One region of the Absiella sp. AM09-50 genome, then DNA from elsewhere that is predicted to be linked to it. Evidence: a T-box and tRNA genes for the amino acid it is inferred to sense, from the RefSeq annotation. Region 1 holds a T-box; the other holds one or more tRNA genes.

Evidence for each region. The T-box of region 1 lies ahead of tyrS (tyrosine--tRNA ligase). A T-box ahead of a tRNA ligase gene usually reads a tRNA of that ligase, here a tRNA-Tyr.
Region 2: it encodes a tRNA-Tyr, which carries the amino acid that the T-box ahead of tyrS (tyrosine--tRNA ligase) is inferred to sense. The anticodon was not compared.

What each region holds. Positions count from the first base shown of each region.
Region 1 is NZ_QVFI01000010.1:85,321-95,805, forward strand. It holds gene DW114_RS10455 (dipicolinate synthase subunit B) at 1-2, opposite strand, end outside; gene DW114_RS10460 (hypothetical protein) at 1-763, opposite strand, end outside; gene tyrS (tyrosine--tRNA ligase) at 840-2,069, opposite strand; T-box leader at 2,115-2,310, opposite strand; gene DW114_RS10470 (LacI family DNA-binding transcriptional regulator) at 2,346-3,341, opposite strand; gene DW114_RS10475 (hypothetical protein) at 3,362-3,892, opposite strand; gene DW114_RS10480 (histidine kinase) at 3,892-4,278, opposite strand; gene murC (UDP-N-acetylmuramate--L-alanine ligase) at 4,328-5,641, opposite strand; gene DW114_RS10490 (internalin) at 5,654-6,415, opposite strand; gene DW114_RS10495 (thioredoxin family protein) at 6,430-6,762, opposite strand; gene trmB (tRNA (guanosine(46)-N7)-methyltransferase TrmB) at 6,857-7,513, opposite strand; gene pepV (dipeptidase PepV) at 7,524-8,906, opposite strand; gene DW114_RS10510 (hypothetical protein) at 9,279-9,764, opposite strand; gene pnp (polyribonucleotide nucleotidyltransferase) at 10,044-10,485, opposite strand, start outside.
Region 2 is NZ_QVFI01000007.1:26,413-36,897, forward strand. It holds gene DW114_RS08060 (heavy metal translocating P-type ATPase) at 1-2,045, opposite strand, end outside; gene DW114_RS08065 (metal-sensing transcriptional repressor) at 2,056-2,319, opposite strand; gene deoD (purine-nucleoside phosphorylase) at 2,463-3,179, opposite strand; gene DW114_RS08075 (RNA-guided endonuclease InsQ/TnpB family protein) at 3,439-4,452, opposite strand; tRNA gene DW114_RS08080 (tRNA-Gly) at 4,761-4,834, opposite strand; tRNA gene DW114_RS08085 (tRNA-Lys) at 4,841-4,916, opposite strand; tRNA gene DW114_RS08090 (tRNA-Gln) at 4,934-5,009, opposite strand; tRNA gene DW114_RS08095 (tRNA-Tyr) at 5,017-5,100, opposite strand; tRNA gene DW114_RS08100 (tRNA-Thr) at 5,119-5,194, opposite strand; tRNA gene DW114_RS08105 (tRNA-Val) at 5,202-5,277, opposite strand; gene DW114_RS08110 (cyclic-di-AMP receptor) at 5,440-5,736, opposite strand; gene DW114_RS08115 (deoxyguanosinetriphosphate triphosphohydrolase) at 5,883-7,334, opposite strand; gene DW114_RS08120 (translation factor GTPase family protein) at 7,399-9,987, opposite strand; gene DW114_RS08125 (diaminopimelate dehydrogenase) at 10,090-10,485, opposite strand, start outside.

The sequences.
Region 1 (10,485 bases):
ATTTTATCAATTTCCCCCTGACATAATCGGCAATGATTTTCCCAGCACTTTCTGCACAGAACCTTCCTGGCAGATTTCCTTCTTTTTGATATGGAATACCTAGTTCCTTTGCACATTGCTTATCCACAACATCTGGTGTAGCGATATCAATGATCAAAGGTGCATTTTTCCATGAACGCATCAAGTCTGCATCCATAAGTTTCTCAATGGATGTGTTGATAATGACATCTCCACATTGTTTCCAATGCTTTGTGGTCATAAATGTATCATCTTCTATACAATCCCTGCGAATCACACGCACCTTTACATCCAGACTTTTTAACATACGATAAATCGCTTTCCCGCAATGTCCATAACCGATGATATCAATCTGGATATCATATAAACTTTTCGCAAGCGATGTAATCAAAAGATGCAGGATACCCTCTGCCGTCAATATGGCGTTTTCATCAATCACAGTCGTATCCTTCATATAATAGTATTTTTTCATAGGTAGTGCTGAGATATAAGAAGTTTCCATTCCTGAAAATATAATCATATCTTTTTGAATCTGCCAAAACATGGAAGGTACATGAACCAAAGAATCATACAGCTTCATATATCCTTCATCATCAATTCCTTTTACTGGTAAAATAATCGCATCCAGACGGGGCAATGTTAAAAAGTCACTATCCTCATCAATTGCGATGATTTCCATTTCCATATGCAGACTTTTACATACGTAACGCATTCTATCGTCACTGCAAACAACAGCAGTTATCATAACTATCTCTCCTCGTTATATCATATGTAAAAAATAGAAAATGGTCCCTAATTAAAAAGCAGGAATCTTTCGATTCCTACTGTTCAATTACAAAATAATTACGTTTTCCTTTTTTGATCAAGGTATGATTTTCACTGATCGCATTTGCACTGCTTACCACAAATGCAACATCCTGAATCTTTTCGCCATTGATCTGGATAGATCCCTGATTGATCCATTCTCTGGCTTCACGTTTACTGCTGGCAATACCTGCCGCAACCAGTGCGTCTGGCAAAGGCATGTTGTCATCTATAGATTTTGCTTCCATACCATGTAACGCATCTTTGATTTCATTTGCTTCTAAATCTTTGATATTGCCTCTGAATAATGCATTCGTGATTTTTAATGCTTTCTGATATTCATCTTCTCCATGTAAGTATGTGACAACTTCTCTGGCAAGTGCTTTTTGTGCTTCACGTTTATGTGGTTCTTTATTTAGACTATCTTCTAATGCATCAATTTCTTCTTTGCCTAAGAATGTCAGTTTCTTTAAGTAATCAATTACTTTGGCATCTTCAGAATTTACCAGAAACTGATACATTTCATAAGAACTTGTTTTTGATTTATCCAGCCATACAGTACCTGTTTCACTCTTTCCAAATTTTGTACCATCTGCTTTTGTGATCAAAGGCATTGTCATACCATAGCATTCTACATCTGCACCATGTTTTTTACGAATCAATTCCAAACCACTGGTAATGTTTCCCCACTGATCCTGTCCACCTAACTGTAAAGTACATCCTTTTGCTTCATAAAGGTGTAAGAAATCCATTGCCTGAAGAATCATATAAGAGAATTCAGTATAGCTGATACCACTTTCCAGTCTTCTCTTTACTGTTTCTTTATTGATCATGTAATTGATATTGAAGTATTTTCCAATATCACGCAAAAAATCAATTACACTTAAATCTTTTGTCCAGTCCAGATTATTTACCATTTCAAAGCCAAACAGTTCTTTGATCTGTGCACTTAGACAATCATAGTTGTGTTGTAATACTTCTTTCGTTAACATATTACGTTCCCCAGTTGCCTTTGGATCACCAATAAATCCTGTAGCGCCACCTACCAGCATCAATGGGTGATGTCCATGAGCAGCTAAACGTTTAGCGCATAATAAAGATGAGTAATGTCCAATATGTAAAGAATCCCCTGTAGGGTCTGTACCTATATAGAATGTCATTCCTCCGGCGTTTAATTTTTCTTCCAGATCAGGACTTGTCACATCATTGATCAGTCCTCTCCATTTCAATTCATCAAATAATTTCATTTCCATGTTCATAATTTCCTTTCTTCCATAAAAAAACGTCCTTGATCCAAGGACGCAATAACTACGTGGTACCACCTTAGTTCGCTTTTACAAGCGCACTTTCATCTCTTAACGTGAGAATACGGCTTTACTTTGCATAAAGCAGCTCCAAGGTGTATTTCACAGTTTTCTGTATGCATTCTCACCAGCCATGCACTCTCTATAACATTTCACTGTGCTCTTTTCTTTTCATAGCCTTTGTATTTAAGTATATGTATTTTATTTCGTTTGTCAATCTTATTTTGTAGATTTACGAGGTGTAAAGATATAGCTTAATTCAATTTCTTTATCCATAACTTCGTTTTCTTCTGTCAGCATCTTTGTCAACAAACGCATGGCGACAGCACCTAAGTCATAATCAGGAATCTTGAATCCTGAAATCTGAGGACGTGCCATTGCATTATATTTACTATCTAAGATACAAACTAATTCCATATCATCAGGAATACTCAAACCAGCTTCTTTTGCTGTATTTAATACAGCCATTGCCTGTGAATCACGATATGTGATGATAACATCATGGTGAATATTTCCACTCATATATTCTTTCAGGAATAAATAAGAAGAACGGTATTCTTTTGGAATTGCAATATAATTTTCAAACTTCATACCAGAATCAGCAAACGCTCTTTCCAGACCATCTTTTAATTGTTTGATCATCGCTGGATTCTTACGGTCTTCTACAAGTGCAAGATCTGTCTTTCCTGCTTTGATGCATTTCATTGCATAATCATATACCAGTTTTGCATAATCAACATAAACAGAACCTACTGTATCATCAGACATCTTATTGCCAATAACAACGATTGGAATCTGATAGTTTGTCAGCTGTTTCAATTCATCTTTATTCAGTTTATCATTGAAGATCACAACGCCATCCACACGTGATTTAATGATATTTTCAATGATATCATTCATTTCACTAATACCTTCTGTTGTTGTATGTAGCATAATGTTATATTTATAAATTTTTGCTACATCAATTAAACCATTGATGATTTGTCCAGTATAAAAATAGCTGGCTTCTGGAACGATCAATGCAATGGTTGTAGTCTTCTGTAATGCCAGACCCTGTGCAATTGCATTTGGCTTATAACCTAATTTTTCAATTGCCTCCTGTACCTTTACTCGTGTATCCTCACGTACTACTTCACTTCCGTTAATAACACGAGATACCGTTGCCAATGATACATCTGCTTCTTTTGCGACATCATAAATTGTAATTCTTTTCATAACAGTTATCCCTTCTGACCTTATTCGTCACTATCATCGGTGTCCAGCACCTTTTTTAAGCCATTAAATGCATGTGTTGCCGCTTTTAATGTGCCTTTTTTCAACTTGTTGACATTTCGTTTTACACGTTCGTCATTTTTTACACTTGTAATCGTGTCACTGATAGAGTCCATTGCTTTCGATACATGCTCATTCTCCATGATCGTATGAAGCCCATCACTAACACCATCCATTACTTTCTCACCAGCAGATACGACTTTTTCTTTGGCATTTTGTACATCCTCACGTTTCACAAACGCTTCTGTTTTTGTCTTGCCTTTTTCAAGCACATCCGCAGTGTCTTCTTTTAATTTTTTCAACCTTGCACTAATCTCTTCACTATCAACATTCTCAGAAAGCCAATCACGAAAGTCCTGATATAAACGACTCACTTCCTTTTTGGTATCATCCAGAAAGCTTTGATCACCATCTACATCATCTTCCATTTGAATAATGGTATATTTTGCTTCTTTTTCCATAGAATCTACTTCTTTTTCGCAGTCGTTTTCCATCATTCTTCTCCTTCCATATCGCTTCTGACAGCGGTTGTTGTATCTTCTTTTTTACTTTTTTGCAAAGCCCACTCTTTAATGGCGCCAAGATTTTCGATAATCGCCACCAATGCACTGCGCACAGCTGTTTTGCTGGCTTCATGTACAGTATCGATGGTATCGCTTAGCTCATTTAACGTGTTTAATGGTTTTTCGAGGGTTTCCAGTTCCTTATTTGCTGTATCCAGCGTTTTCGTCATACTGATAACTGCCTCATTCGCAGATTTTAAAAGAATGATCAGGTGTCTTACAAATATGATAAGAAACACCAATACGATAAAACCTAAGATTGGCAGACATTTTCCTGCCACAACACTTAACAAATTCAGTAACTGATCTAATTCCATAGGAACACCTCTCTCAATATATTACAACAATCTGTAACCATTTTCAACATTATTGAAAACTTTTTACAACATTTTTTAACTTATAAATATCCTTGCTGCTCATAAACAAGTAAACAGCAGGTCCACGTGATGCCAGCATCTTAGCTGCTTCTTCATCTTCTTTGATGACTTTTGCTTTGCTGCTAAGCTTAGCAAGATCATCAATCGTGATATCAATACCTTCCTCTTTTGCAGCATTTTCCGGGAAGTGGCAAAGATAAACTTCATCTGCTGCATCCAGTTCTTTCGCAAAACGATCCATAAAATAATAGATACGTGAATAGCGATCAGGTTTAAACAATGCGATAATTTTCTTGCCAGGATATTTGATTTTCGCTGCTTCGATCATATATTTCACAGCTGTTGGATGATGCGCATAATCATCAATATAGATATTACCATGGTTTTCTTCAATCGTAAAACGACGTTTTACACCTGGAAAGCTCTCTAATCCATTCTGTAGTACTTCAGCACGCAAGCCTTCCATAATACCTAATGCGATGACACCAAGGCTGTTCCATAATAAAGGTTTCCCAACAAACGGAAGTTTAAAACTGCCAAACAGATTTTTTTTGTATAACACATCAAAAGACATGCCATCTTCACCCTGCACAATATTGACAGCCTGCACATCATTATCGTCATGCAGACCATAATACAGATGCGCTGTGTTTACATTTAAACTTCTTGTACTTTCATCATCACCAAAGATGACAACGCCTTTTTTCACCTGATTAGCGAATGTTTCAAAAGCGTTACAATAATCTGCCATATCTTTATAATAATCTACATGGTCTAATTCAATATTGGTAATGATGGCATATTGTGGTTCATATGCCAGGAAATGGCGCTGATATTCACAGGATTCCAAAACAAAATACTTACTGTTTTCCGGCATTTCTCCTGTTCCATCACCGATCAGATAACCAGTAGGCGCAACAAGTGACATCACATGGGAAAGCATTCCTGTTGTGGTAGTTTTTCCATGGGTACCCGCTACAGATACACTGGTATATTCTTGTACCAGTTGTCCTAAAAATTCATGATACCAGTACACTGTTGCTTTGTTTTCAGCCTTTAGTTCTAAAGCTCTTTTTACTTCTGGGTTATCCTCATGGAATGCATTTCCAATAATGATTGTAGAGCCTTCCACAATATTTTTTTCATCGAATCCAGTGATTTGAATACCACGTTCTTCTAATGGTTTCTGTGTAAAGATATATTTTTCTATATCTGAACCGTTTACTTCATCTCCTCGATCATTTACGATTTCCGCAAGAGAAGCCATACCGCTTCCTTTAATACCTATAAAATGATACAGCATTTCATTCACCCCTTATTCTTCTTCCTTTAGCTTATATGTTTCTTTATCTGCTTCATGAACGGGTGTAGATTCCCCAAACAGGGAGATCTGCATCAGATCTTCTTCACTATCATTTTTTATATCATCAACCAGGATTTCATCAAGTGTCACATTATTGATTTCTTCAATCTCATCCATGCGTTTGATTTCAACATCATCACTTGGTGTTTCAACTGGTGTCTGTTTCGCCTTTTCTTTCGCGGCAATTTCTTCTTTTGCCTCTTCTTCAAATTCTTCTAATTCACTAACACCATAATATGGTGAAATAATCGTTCCTAATGGATTAGGCTTTTTCTTCACAGAGGAAGATTTCTTCAAGATATCAACGCTTTGTTTTCTCTTGATTTCTTTTTTCTTCTTTTCTTCTTCTTTTGCGCCAAAGATTGGTGATATCACTGGTGTAAACTCAAATTCTTTCTTTTCGTTTTTCTGTAAGACAGGACGCTGTTGTACGATTGTCTTTTTTTCTTTTACTTCAGGTTTTACCTGAGGAGCATCATCTTCCAGATCTATACTTACAAACTTTTTCTTTTCTTCCTTTGTCTTTACTTTATCAGTTCGCTCAAAGGTACGTTCTTCTTCATAAGTATACAAATCTTCCCTTACAGGTTCCTGTTTTATTGTTTTTTCTTTTTTTGGTTCTTTAAATTCTATATTTTCCAATTCATCTTCTACGATGATATCTGCATCAGATTCATCAAATAACAGATTCACAAACTTCTTAAAAACACCCATTCTTTTATGCCTCCTTATTTATCTAATGCTTTCAAAAAGGCATCAATTTCATCTTTTGTTTTTCTTAGTTTAGACACGAAGCGTCCAGTTTCTACACCATCTTTTACACCTACAAAGCTTGGGATTCCCATAATCATCTGATCCTGAGCAATTTCCATACACTGATCTCTGTCCACATAGTAGAAATGATAATCAGGATATGCTTTTACTAAATCAGGCATAAAACCCTTTATAAATTGACAGTCTGGACACCAGTCAGCACTGAAGGTGAACACCTGTACGCCTTTTTCATGATACGCTTTTTCAAATTCTTCCATTGAAGTGATTTCATTCATATATTCTTTCATGATCACACGCAGCCTTTCTTACCGAGATTTCTACTCACTTTATTTATTATATCATCATTTTATGAAAAATAATTTCTTTATTTCATAAATTATCTTAATTTTCATTTTTGATAGGATACTTCTTCCAGACAGCACGATAAATTGGTTGTCCTTTTTCCATGAATTTGCGTTCATATTCACTGATTGCATCCTCATCATGTTCATTTCTTCTGAAATCTACACTGAAATCATGTAAAAACCAGCCGCACTTTTGAAATTCAATAACAGAATATTCAAATAAAGAACTATTGTCTGTTTTCATTTGAATTTCTCCATCATCATTTAATATATCTGCATATTGGCGGATAAATTTTTCATTTGATAAGCGTTTTTTATGTGCACGTTTTTTTGGCCATGGATCAGAAAAGTTTAGATGAATCACATCTACTTCTCCTTTTTCAAACCAATCGCTGATGTTTTCTGCATCATCATTGATAAATGCAACATTGCTCATCGCTTCTTCTAATTTTGTATATTTACGAACAGCGAGTGCAGCAACATTATTGTTTTTTTCAATACCGATCCAGCCATTTTCTGGTTGTTTCTGACTCATTAAAATCCAATAATCGCCCTTTCCTGTACCAATTTCTACATGCAGGACCTCTTTATTTAATAGCTGTTTCCATTTCCCAGCATACGTGCTTGGTTCTTTGATTACTACTTCCTGTTCCTTTAAAAAGTCTTCTGCCCAAGGCAGTTTACGCATTCTCATAAGTACCTCACTATTTCGCTAATTTTTCTAATGCTTCTGCATAGATTGCAGTTGCGCATAATAAATCATCGACGCGGATTCCTTCATCTTTTTGATGACATCCGCCAACAAACATTCCTTCTGGCTGTGTACGGTTTGGAAATTCAGGACCAAATGCCACAAAGTTAGGGAATTTCTTTGCGTAGGTACCTCCGCCAATGGTCATATTTGGTGTTGTTTCATCCTTGCTGTATTTACGATACACATTACTCAATGTAGTTACCAGTTCACTGTTAGGATCTACATATAATGGCTTTGTATCTTTTTCTAATGTGATATCTAAAGCATAGTTGATTGCTTTTGCTTTCTTATGGAAACCAGCCATCACGATATCAGCATTTGTTTCTAATGGATAACGAATATCAATCGTGATTTCTACATGTCCGTTTTCAATATTCACAATACCGGTATTCATTGTTAGAAAGCCCATGGTTGCACTTTCCATAAAGATATCCACTGGTTTTCCCTGCCAGTCGTGTAACATTTCATATGTATCCGCTGCAAATTTATCATGAAAACAATTTCCTACAAAGTTTAACAAATGAAGTGCTGCATTATTTCCAAGATATGGCATTGCGGCATGGGCAAATGCTCCTTCAATCATCAGTTCAGCTTTTTCACCAGTATATGCTACACTACCTTTTAAACCATTTGATTTCAAATAGAAATCAAACATATCTGTGGCACGATCATTCCATTCTTTTACAACACAGCTCGCTTTGCCAATAACGATATTCATACGTTCTCCAGCATGCATAGATTCGATTACCGTTTCAGTATCTCCACTTATTTGCACATGTAGACCGCCTTTTTCACCATAAATTACTGGAAATTCCGCATCTGGTGTAAATCCAATGGTAGGTACTTCTGCATGTTTCACATAGTAATTCATACAATCCATGCCACTTTCTTCATCACATCCAAGAATCAGCATGATTTTTTTATTCAGTTTCACATGATTATCTTTTAACATTTTTAACGCATAGAATCCACTCATGGCAGGTCCTTTATCATCTAATACCCCACGACCAAATAGATATCCGTTTTCTTCAACCATAGCAAAAGGATCTTTACTCCATCCTTCACCAACAGGTACTACATCAAGGTGTGCAAGCATACCAACACTTTCTTCACCTTCTCCATATGTAATAACGCCGGCATAGCCATCGATATTTTTTACTGTAAAACCTTCTTTTTCACCAAGAGCCAGCATGTGGTCTAATGCCTTGCGGCATCCTTCTCCAAATGGTGCACCTTCTTTAGGTGTATCTTTTATACTAGGAATCGCAATGATACCTTTTACATCTTCTATTAAATCTTCTTTATACTTTTTTACTTCTTCTAACCAATCCATTTCGTTCACCTCGCCTACTATTTTACCATAGCTTTCTCAACTTACCTATGCTTTTTTACATTTTTTTCAGAAATTATTTCTATAAAATCGTAAAAATTAATATCTCACAATGATTAGATTTTATTTTCAGTATATATATGAGAAAAAATGCTTTTACATATGAATGAAATTACTTTTTATAGGATTTCTTATTACTGCGATTTTCATAAGAATATGCTAACAAAAAACGAAGGCTTTGTTTATAATAATTCATATGTTTTCAGATACATAAAGGGGAAACTCTCGCTTCCTCTAATCGTAATGATATAAATCCATCAAAATTTTATAAAGCCATCTAGGATAATCTATCAGATACTGAATAATCATAAAACATCATCTATCATGAAAGAAATTTAATACATCATTTAACTTTATTGAAGTTGTTTCGTTATTTTGTGCTTGTGTTAAGCTATATACACCCTGTGTCGCATTAACAAAACTTGGATAGCCAGAAGGATATGTTACAACTAAAAACAAATAAGTATCCCCTTCTTCTATCGGGGTATATTCATCCAATACATAATTAACTTCATCAGATTCTCCGCCAAGGCGTTTTACTTCAATTTTATTATTTTTGATTTCTCCCTTATATACTTTATCTGTTTGGATGGTATAAATTGTATAAGGCATGGATGAACTTTCCCCATGATAGCCAGTTAATTCATTCTCCTCTTCGTTAGCAACATTCATACATTCATATCTAACATCCACAATTTTTCCAGTAAAAGCTAAATCACTCGCATTTACAACATCTTCTACGTGATCATATTGAGGATAATCTACATGTAAATAAGTAACTTCTTTCGGCTCTTTTTTCATAGAAATATACAGCAAACTAATTACTATTAAAACACATATAATGCTTAGTAATACATATGATTTATTCTACTTCATCGTGCATTCTTCCTTTCTTTGCGATTTTTATCTCGTATTACACATGAACATGATTTTGATTTCTATGAAAGATATGTTGATAGGCAGCTACTCTTTATTCAATTTTATAATACAATAATTTTTCAATATTTACAATGCAGTGAATTTTTAAAAGTTATAAAAAAAGGAAGACATTTTTCAATATCCTCCTACTTATCCAAAGATTTATGCTTCAGAAGCTGGTGCTTCTTCTGCTTTTTCTTCCGGTTTCTTTTCTTCTTTTTTAGGTTTTGGTAGCAATGCTTTTGCGCTGACATTTACACGTCCACGATCATCGATTTCCATAACCTTAACTTTTACTGTATCTCCGATATTTAATACATCTTCCACTTTTTCTACACGTTCATGTGCAATCTTGGAAATATGTAATAATCCATCTGTACCAGGGAACAGATTTACGAATGCACCAAATTTTTCAATTCTGACAACTTTTGCATCATATATATCTCCAACTTTCGCAACACGTACGATATCACGAATCATATCTGCTGCTTTGTTGATGGAAGCACGGTCCATATGGTAGATGACTACTTTTCCATCATCATCAATATCAATCTTCACATCATTGCTGTCTGCGATGATCTGGTTGATAACTTTACCATTCTGT
Region 2 (10,485 bases), on a different contig from region 1:
TCATCTTCCAAATACAGATAGACCACAGTTTTACCTTCTTTACGATATTTTTCTTCCTGATTTTGAAATTGCTTTGACACTGTGCTATCTGATTTGTTTCCGATAAATAATTTTTTACCTTCATAATCAGCTTCCAATCCCTGTCCATTGATGGTTTTAATTTGTGCTAATGATGGAATTTTGATATCCTCATCTGCGGCTTTCTTTAAGATTGCAGTTGCAAGAGGGTGCTTACTGCCTTGTTCTAAAGCTGCAGCCAATGCCAGAACTTCTTTTTCATGTTTTGAGGTTGCTATATCTGTAACAACTGGCTGACCAATGGTTAAGGTTCCAGTTTTATCAAAAACAATCGTATCAATTTGGCTGGCAGTTTCCAGTGCTTCCCCACTCTTGATAAATATACCCAGCTGGGCTGCTTTTCCAGTACCAACCATGATTGCTGTAGGAGTTGCTAATCCTAAAGCACATGGACAAGCGATAACCAGAACGCTTACAAATATTGTTAATGCAAAAGAGAAATCTTTTGTGGCAATATACCATAATATACCGGCAATAAAAGCGATAAGCATAACTGTAGGTACAAAATATAAAGAAATACGGTCCGCAATACGGGCAATTGGTGCTTTTTTGCCCTGTGCCTCCTCTACCATTTGAATTATCTTAGATAATGTTGTATTTTCCTGTGTAGCGCTGCATTTCATAACCATACGTGCATCAAGATCAATCGTACCCTGAATTAAAGCATCTCCATTTTGCTTTTTGACTGGCATACTTTCACCTGTCAACATGCTTTCATCCACATTTGCACCTGTGCCTACCACAATTCCATCAACTGGGATATGCTCTCCAGGTTTCACTACCAGCAGATCTCCTTCATTGATTTCATCTATTTGAATCGTGATTTCTTTATCATCTCGAAGTAAGGTTGCCTCATCAGGGCGCAGCTGCAACAAAGCAGATATCGCACCTGTTGATTTTTTCTTTGAAATACTTTCTAAGTGCTTGCCAAATTGAACAAGTGCAACAACCACGCCTGCTGATTCAAAATATAAAGTGTGAACAGCATGCATGTTGCCCTGCATAATTTGAATAAGCGATACTAAAGAATATAAATAGGCACTTCCTGTACCAACTGCGACAAGTGTATCCATATTTGGTGATTTATGAATAAGTGCTTTAATTCCACGTGTAAAGAAATGGCTGCCTAAGATCAATATGATCGTTGCTAAGATGAATTGGATAAACGCAAAATTAAAAGGGTGTGTCTTATAGTAAATGATATCAGGTAATGGTAACTCAAAACTACCCAGCATGTGTGACATTCCGATATATAATAAAACTGCAGCAATGCCTAAGGTGATATAGACACGTAGACTTTCATAGTCTTTTTTTATTGTCTGAGTTTTCTCCTCTTTATGGATATGTGCATGAAAACCAGCCTTTTCAATTGCTTGTATCATTTCAGAGATTTTAATTTTTTGATGATCATAAGATATGGTTGCCTGATTCATCACTAAGTTTACATCTGCAGAGATGATACCTTCTTTTTTTCTAAGTACTCGCTCAATAGAACTGCTACAGGAAGCACAGCTCATCCCTTCGATATCTAAAAGGCAAGTCGATGATACTGCATTTTCCTTCAGCGTGAAACCAGCTTTTGCGATTGCTGACTTCCATGCGTCAAAGTCACGTTTTGTGTATGATATCGTAACCTGATTCAATACCAGATTTACGCTCGCCTGCTGGATATCGTCAAATTTTGATAGAATTCTTTCCACACTGGCAGCACAGGAGGCACAGCTCATTCCTTCCACAGCGAATGTTTCACTATGAGATTCTTCTTTTTCGCTTAAAGAAAAGCCTGCTTTTTGTAATGCTCTATCACATGTTTCTGTGTTGATTTTTTGTTTAGAAGTGATGGTTACTTCATTCAAAATCAAATTTACTTCTGCATTTTCAATACCATCCTGTTTTTTTAAAATTCTTTCAACAGCAGCTGCACAGGACGCACAGCTCATGCCGTCCACATGATATGTTTTTCGCATAATAACCTCCTTATTTCAATAGTATAGATATAATATCCTCTATCTCTTTTAATTTTTCATCACTGTCTTGTTCGTTCATTGCGTTTTTTACACAACTTTGTAAATGCCCGCTTAGTATATGCATATTTGCTTTTTTCAACAAGGCAGTGGAAGCGAAAATCTGATTTGAGATATCAATACAATAACGATCATCTTCAATCATTTTAATGATACCTTCCAGCTGACCTTTTGCTGTTTTTAAATTCTGTAATGCTTTTTTTCTTTCTGGCGTCATAGATTACCTCCCCCCACCGGTGGTGGGATATTCACATTATAGGAAATAATATATAAGAAGTCAAATCATATGCCTTTATGCTTTTTGTAATAGTGACTAGATAAAAAAAGTATTCCTTAAACGATTAAGGAATACAATTTTGATTATAATTGAATCGTGGCTTCCAATGCAACTTCCATCATATTATTGAAAGAAGTTTGACGTTCTTCAGCACTCGCCCCTGCATGTGTAACCAAAGAATCAGAAATCGTCAATAAACAAGCCGCCTTTTTGCCTAGAATCGACGCATTGTGGAATAAAGCAAAGCTTTCCATTTCAACACATACACATCCATGTTTCTGATAAAAATCATTATGATCATCAACATTATCTTCGTGATAAAATACATCACTTGAATGGATACGTGCTTTTGTTAAATGCTTGTTTAATTTTTGTGCTGCGTTTTCTAATACGTCATTTAAAGAATCACTAGGATATTGAATATCACCAGATTTACCAGCCTGAGCCAAAGCAAATGTAGATTCACTCCAAGCACTTTCTGCTAAAACCAAATCGTATAATTCTAAAGTATCCGTATAAGCACCAGCACTGCCGATACGTATAATGTTTTCAACATCATAAAATTTATATAACTCATAAGAATAGATACCAATACTAGGCATTCCCATACCAGAGCCCATTACAGATACCTTATGTCCTTTATATGTTCCTGTATAGCCAAACATATTTCTGACTGTATTAAACTTGACTGGATTTTCTAAATAAGTTTCTGCGATATATTTCGCACGCAAAGGATCTCCAGGCATTAAAACTGTTTTGGCAATATCTCCAGGTTGTGCTGCATTATGTGGTGTTGACATAAAAATTCCTCCTTATAAACTACTCATTCATTATATCATTAGAAATATAAATTTGCATTATAATCCAGCACCAAATACTGTAAATTTAGCGTCAAATACTTGTAAATACTCAAAATAAAAGCATGCTGAAACCAAAATTTCAACACGCTCTTTTAAGGTTCGAACTCTATGGCAGGTTTCGTGCATTTCGCATGTGGAGTGCCTTCTCCCGTCCCATAACTGTATACAAGGATATTATGGGCTAATCACATTTCTGTGATTATAGTGTTTGTAGAATATTAAGTGCTCCTACAACATCACGATGGGCATGATAACCACAGGAGCAATGATAATCACGATCATCTGCATGGTTGATTTTACCACATTTCGGACATTTTTGTGAAGTCATATATGGATTTATATAACGTACTTCTATTCCTTCCAGCTCAGCTTTATATTCAATAAATTCCTGTAAACGTCGATATGACCATAAATATATATTTTCACATTTACGAACATTGAACCTTCGATTGATTCTTGTTAATTTTTCCATTTTTATAACACCAATATTTTCTTTAACAGCAAAATCTACAATTTGTCTTGATATTTGATGATCATAATTTGTTAATACATGGCTTAATTTATGCTTAAAAGCGATTAGTTTCTTATATTGTTTCATTTTTTGCAGCTTTTTGATGTGACCACGTAATTGTCTTTGACGATAACGTATTTCACGACCATTACCAAAAAAGCGAACTTTACCCTCACTCGTTGCAACAACAGCAGGTACCTTGATTCCGATATCAATTCCCATCTGTTTTTTCGAATATATTCGTCTTTCTTGTAATTGCAAATAAATGACAGCGTACCATTTCTGATGGCTATGTACAATTTGGAGATTCATTGGTTTTCCCATCTTCAATCGTTTTAATTGTTGCTCATTTTGATAAAAAGGAACATACAACTTACGTTTTCTATCCGACAGCCCTAACTCTAAAATCAAATTTTCTTTAATCCAATATGAGGAATTACTCCAATAACTGGAATAGCAAAATCGAAATGGTGTTTCTTCTTTCTCATTAAACCAATTTTTTGCTTCTGCCAAAACCAGATGCTTAGAGTTGTAAGATATCCGATTGCTAATATCCTTATAGCGATATTCGTATGTCTTATGCTCTTTCAAAAAGATGTCGTGAATTCTTCCTACTTCTGATTTAAAATTTTTCTCATAATCTAAAAGGTCTTTTTCTATCTCATTGTTAACAATTAATGAGAGTTTTATCATTAGATACATATTATCACACTCCCTACATTATATATATACGTAAAAAAGGTGTGAAAATCCTAAAAAATTTTTAAAATAGCAAAAACAACCTATGACTAGTTAAAAAAGTGCAATTATCGTAATGGTCAGCGGAAAACATTGTCCCCACCATGTCATATTAATAAAAATGCACCTTAAATGTTCGTAGGCCAAGCGATCGCATTCCAGGTTCGTCCCCAGCCAATCAATCTATATAACCAAATCCCCCACAGGAACCGTCCAATAGCAGACTTCAGCCAAAAAAACACCAACCTTGCGATTGGTGTACGTTTCATAGATGGAGCGGATGATGAGAATCGAACTCACGTAGTCAGCTTGGAAGGCTGAAGTTCTACCATTGAACTACATCCGCAATAAATGGTGACCCGTGGGCGATTCGAACGCCCGACCCTCTGATTAAAAGTCAGATGCTCTACCAACTGAGCTAACGGGTCATTTATTGTTTATTGATTGGCTGGGGTAACTGGACTCGAACCAGTGGAATGCCAGAGTCAAAGTCTGGTGCCTTACCGCTTGGCTATACCCCAAGAAGTATGGTGGGGAGGGACGGATTCGAACCGCCGAACCATAAGGAACTGAGTTACAGTCAGCCGCGTTTAGCCTCTTCGCTACCTCCCCAGCATTTTTTTATTAAGATGGTGCCGACTAGAGGAATTGAACCCCCAACCTACTGATTACAAGTCAGTTGCTCTACCAATTGAGCTAAGTCGGCAAATTCATGGTGGAGGTTAACGGACTTGAACCGCTGACCCTCTGCTTGTAAGGCAGACGCTCTCCCAACTGAGCTAAACCTCCAACTCTTTATTTCTTAGCACTTCCTTGCCTCAGTGCCCTAATATAATACCATCTACATTTATATCTGTCAACAACTTTTTTTCTTTTTTTTAATTTTTTTATTTATTTTTTTCTTAAGCCTTAAATCTCCCTTAATAAAAGGCCTTTAGACGATTTACAAAACTAACTGGCACCCATTCCAATAATCTTTGCATACTCATCTAACGCAATTTGATAGATTAAAACCTTGCCAAAAAACGGTAAATTTTTATCTTTATTATGATGGCGGCTTGCATTACGCAATTTATCAATCACTTGTTCAACTTGATTTTCTTCAACTCCAAGCAATAAAATAGTTTCACCATATCTAACAAATTCACCTGTGCTTGCAACTTCTGTTGCAGTAAAGCCACCCTGAATCAGCGCAGATGTTATTTCATCAATAAATTCATCATTTGCTACAATCAACAATAATTTCATCCTTAAATACACCTCATGTATTATCATAACATAATTTCTTATAAAATACATATCATCCTAATATAAATTCATCTATTATCTGAATCTCTTATAACGATATAATTTTTTTAATTTGCTTTATCATAAAAAGAGATGAATCATCACATTCATCCCATTCCATTTAATTCTCTATATAACTGTTTTGCATAGCTGTCTGTCATTCCACACACAAAATCTGTAGCCAATAAAAGTCTGCGATATAATTTTTGATTATCACTTAATCCACTTTTGCATTCTTCATGGTAGTTATCCAAATAATTTTTAGACATTAGCTGGATATATTTCATTTGTATCTCACTAATATCTTCAGTACTATCATATGAAATTAAAGCATCCACAAAACGATCTAATAAAAAAGTAATCACTTCATTCCCCATCAATTCTATACGAAGAATGGAAGAATGATTATATATTCGCTCAAATGCGAATTTTTTCAGATTATTAATCAGTGCGCCCTGACTTCCTGTTGTGATTAATTCTTGTGTAAATTGTCCTGTCATGATTTCTTCATAATGTTCAATAAATGCCATAGTAATCTGAGATACACAAAATAATTGTTTTTTTGTCAGCCATCCAAATACCGCAGCTTTATATGGATCATCATCACTATCTTCTAATTCTTTCGCATCTTTTAGAAGTTTCATCAATAATTCTGCACCATATGAATCCTCAGCTGATTGTATAACCTGTAATAAATCATCATATGAATACATTCCTTTATTATATCCATCTTCTAAATCTGCAAATGTATAAGCTAAATCATCTGCTGCTTCTAATATAAAACATAATGGATTTCTGCTTATTCCTGTTCCTGTATTTTCTTTGATTTTTTGAAACAGATTTTCTTCACTTTGGAAGTATCCAATTTTCTTTTGTAGCAGCGTTCTGTTTGCATTATTTTCTGCCTGCGTTTTTTCAATAGAATTTACTGGATATTTAATGATTGTATCCATTACCGAAGATGTCAAGTGTAACCCATTTGGTCCTATCAGTCTGTGTAGCTTTGTGATTATTCGTAATGCCTGCGCATTGCCTTCAAAATTATATAAATCTAATATCTGTTGTTCATCCAAAACATCTGTTAATGGCTTGCCATGAAATTGTTTGATATTCAGATTTTTTTTAAACCAGTTTCGTATTGCAGTTTCCCCAAAATGTCCAAATGGCGGATTTCCGATATCATGTAATAATCCTGCACAATTCAAAATCTCCATAGCTTTTTGTACGTCTGGTAATTCTTCTTCACTTTCAAGATTCATTTCTGAAATTTTCTGACATACCTGCTTCCCCATCAATTTCGCCAAAGATGACACTTCTAGTGAATGTGTCAGTCTGGTTCTTACAAAATCGCTTTGGTCAAGGGGAAATACTTGTGTTTTATCTTGTAAACGACGAAAGGAAGCACTTCTTATAATTCTATGATAATCACTTTCTATTTCACTGCGGAAGCGGTTAGCTTCGTTTTTTTCTTTATCTGGAATTCTTTTTTCACTCATTATTTTATCCCAACTCATACGCATAATAATATCACCTCTTTCTTTTATTTTAACACATATCATAGCTTAATCACCTCATAATGCCTTTTTCACAAAAAAACAGCAAGGTTTGTTATGTAATGTATAACTAATCCTCACTGCTTTCTTCATCCATATATTTTTTTACATCTTCTAACAGATATGTACGATATTTTTTCTGTGTATGTTCATAACTGCTCATCTCAAGTTTTTCAATACGTTCTAATTCTAATTTTAATTCTCTTGATGACATTCTTCCAGCACCCTGACCTATCACAATCAATTGTTCCATAGCATCTGATGTGACTACACTAACCTGATATTCATTCGCCATTTTATGTGTAGCTCGTTCAATATACATATCCGCTGTCTGTGCTTTCCGTGTATAAACAACATAGATATTATGATATTGGTTCATTGATCCAACACCTTCTTGTACTTTATAGGCATCAAAAACAAGAATCAACAGGCAGTTTTTGTATCCTTGATAGTTACACATGGCATTGATTAGTTTTGTTCGTGCTGCATCCAAATTCTGCATTGCTAATTCTTCTAATTCAGGCCAGGCATGTATCACATTATATCCATCCACAAGAATACATTGTGGTTTTTTTATAATTGATATTTTAGGTTCTGTTATAATTTCTTTCTTTTCCATTGCTGGTGTATATCTTTTTTTGCTGGTTCCATATGTTTGCACAAATATTTTTTCTAGTTCTGTATCCATATCTATTCCTGGCTGATAATTTTTTTGTTTTTGTATTATCGCTTTGGGTTCTTCTGGTTTCCAGCAGTATTTTACATGCATATGTTTTTTCACTTCATTCCATGGTACATAATATCCAGCACCTTGCGAACAGAAAATAGATCCGGTTGGATGTTCTAAATCTGTTTCACTATCATATCCAATCTGAGCTAATATTTCTTCCTGGTTCTCACAAGGCTCATAGTCTTTTAAACTACATATCAACTTGCCTTTTCCCTTGGTATATGCTGTCACTTTTTGTTGATAGTCCTGCATCATGGAAACTGGTGCTTTTCCACATATTATACTGTTTGTATCTGTTGCGTCTTTGATTTCAAATGTACCATGCATGGTTTCGATATCAAAAATCGCTTTACTAATATACTCATTTGGAATATCCAGTTGAAATTCGTAGTATGGTTCTAATAGAATAGAGGTTGTTTTTTTCAATCCTTGACGTACTGCACGATAGGTCGCCTGACGGAAATCACCGCCTTCCGTATGTTTGTTATGGGATTTTCCTCCAATCAGGGTTATTTTAATATCTGTGATAGGAAAGCCACCCAGTACACCCGGATGTTCTATTTCTTCTAAATGTGTCAGTATCAATCGTTGAAATTGTCCAGATAATTGATCTTGTGGACAGTCTGTAGCAAATTGCAGACCGCTGCCTCTTGGTAAAGGTTCCAGCAATACATGTACTTCTGCATAATGTCGAAGTGGTTCAAAGTGACCTACACCTTCTATCGGTTCTGTAATCGTTTCTTTATAGATCACACTGCCTTTATCAAAGGCTACTTCTACACCATATCGATCTGATATCTGTTTTCTTAATACGTCAATCTGGATTTCGCCCATCAATGCAACACGGATTTCATCCGTTTGTTTTGTATATGTAACATGCAGCTGGGGATCTTCCTTAGCCAGTTGATTCATCTGTTTCAATAATAGATGTTGATCATAACCAACTGGTGGCACTATGCGATAATTCATATAGGACATTAATACCGGCTGTTGAAAATGTTCTTCTATGCCAATGCCATCCCCCGGTAAAAAGCTTTTTAATCCTTTGATGGCACATATTCTTCCTGCTTCAATCTCTTGGAGCATTTCATATTTATTTCCCGAATACAAACGAATCTGATCGACTTTTTCATCTTCTTTTAATTTTGTTTTAGACTTTAATATACCACCGGTGATCTTCATATGCGTCAATTGATTTCCCTGCTCATCATGGCTGATTTTATAGATTTTAGCGCCGAATTCTTGCGGATATTGTTTCTCCATTGTATATGTACGCATTCCTTCCAACAGTTCTTCTATGCCCTCCATTTTTAATGCAGAGCCAAAAAAGCAGGGGAAGATGAACCTTTTTGATATGGATTCTGCGATGTTTTCTGTGGAAATATCTCCTGTTTCCATGTAATTTTCTAAAAGTGATTCTTCGCATAATGCGATATTTTCATAAAATTCCTCATTTTTATGTGTAAAATCCACACAATTTCCGCTAAGTTTTTCTTTGATATTATCCATTAGTGTTTGTACATCTGCATAGGCAGCATCCATCTTATTAACGAATATGAAAGCAGGGATGTGGTAATGCTGTAACAGTTTCCAAATAGTCTGTGTATGTGCCTGTACGCCATCCATTCCATTGATTAGCAGAATTGCATAATCTAATATTGGCAGCGTACGTTCCATCTCTGTAGAGAAGTCAACATGACCCGGGGTATCTACCAGTGTAAATTCACAATCTTTCCAATTCATGATCGCTTGTTTTAGATATATCGTGATTCCACGACTTTTCTCTAATTCATTATAATCGAGAAATGCATCACCATGATCCACTCTTCCCGGTTTTCGTATATTGCCAGATAAATACAGCATGCTTTCACTCAGTGTTGTTTTTCCAGCATCAACATGGGCCAATATCCCTGTGACTATGCGTTTCATGTGATCATTCCTTCTTTCTTCTGCATTTAATTATATGGAAATTCTATGAAATTGCAATGCATTGTGTCTTTTAAAAAGAAAAAGGCATTTCGCCTTTTCTTGTTATAATAAATTTTTTCGTAATTCTTCTCCTGTTGCTGGATGCAGGTAAGCTGGAGCAATATCAAAAATAGTTTTACAACCATATTGTCCTTCTGATGCTAGACGATATGCCGCTCTAGCGAATGCGACCAACACACTGGATGTGAATTCAGGGTTGGAATCTAATGTTAATTTATATTCCATGACGTGTTTATTTTCATTATCAAAACCTGTTGTACCAGTTCTGAATACAATACCACCATGTGGAATGCCTTTATGATCTCTCATCAATTCTTCTTCACTGATAAAGTGAACCGTTGTATCATAATCTGAAAAATAATTAGGCATTGTTTTGATTTCATTTTCAATTCTTTCTAAATCAGCGCCTTCTTCTGCCACAACAAAGCATTCACGTGT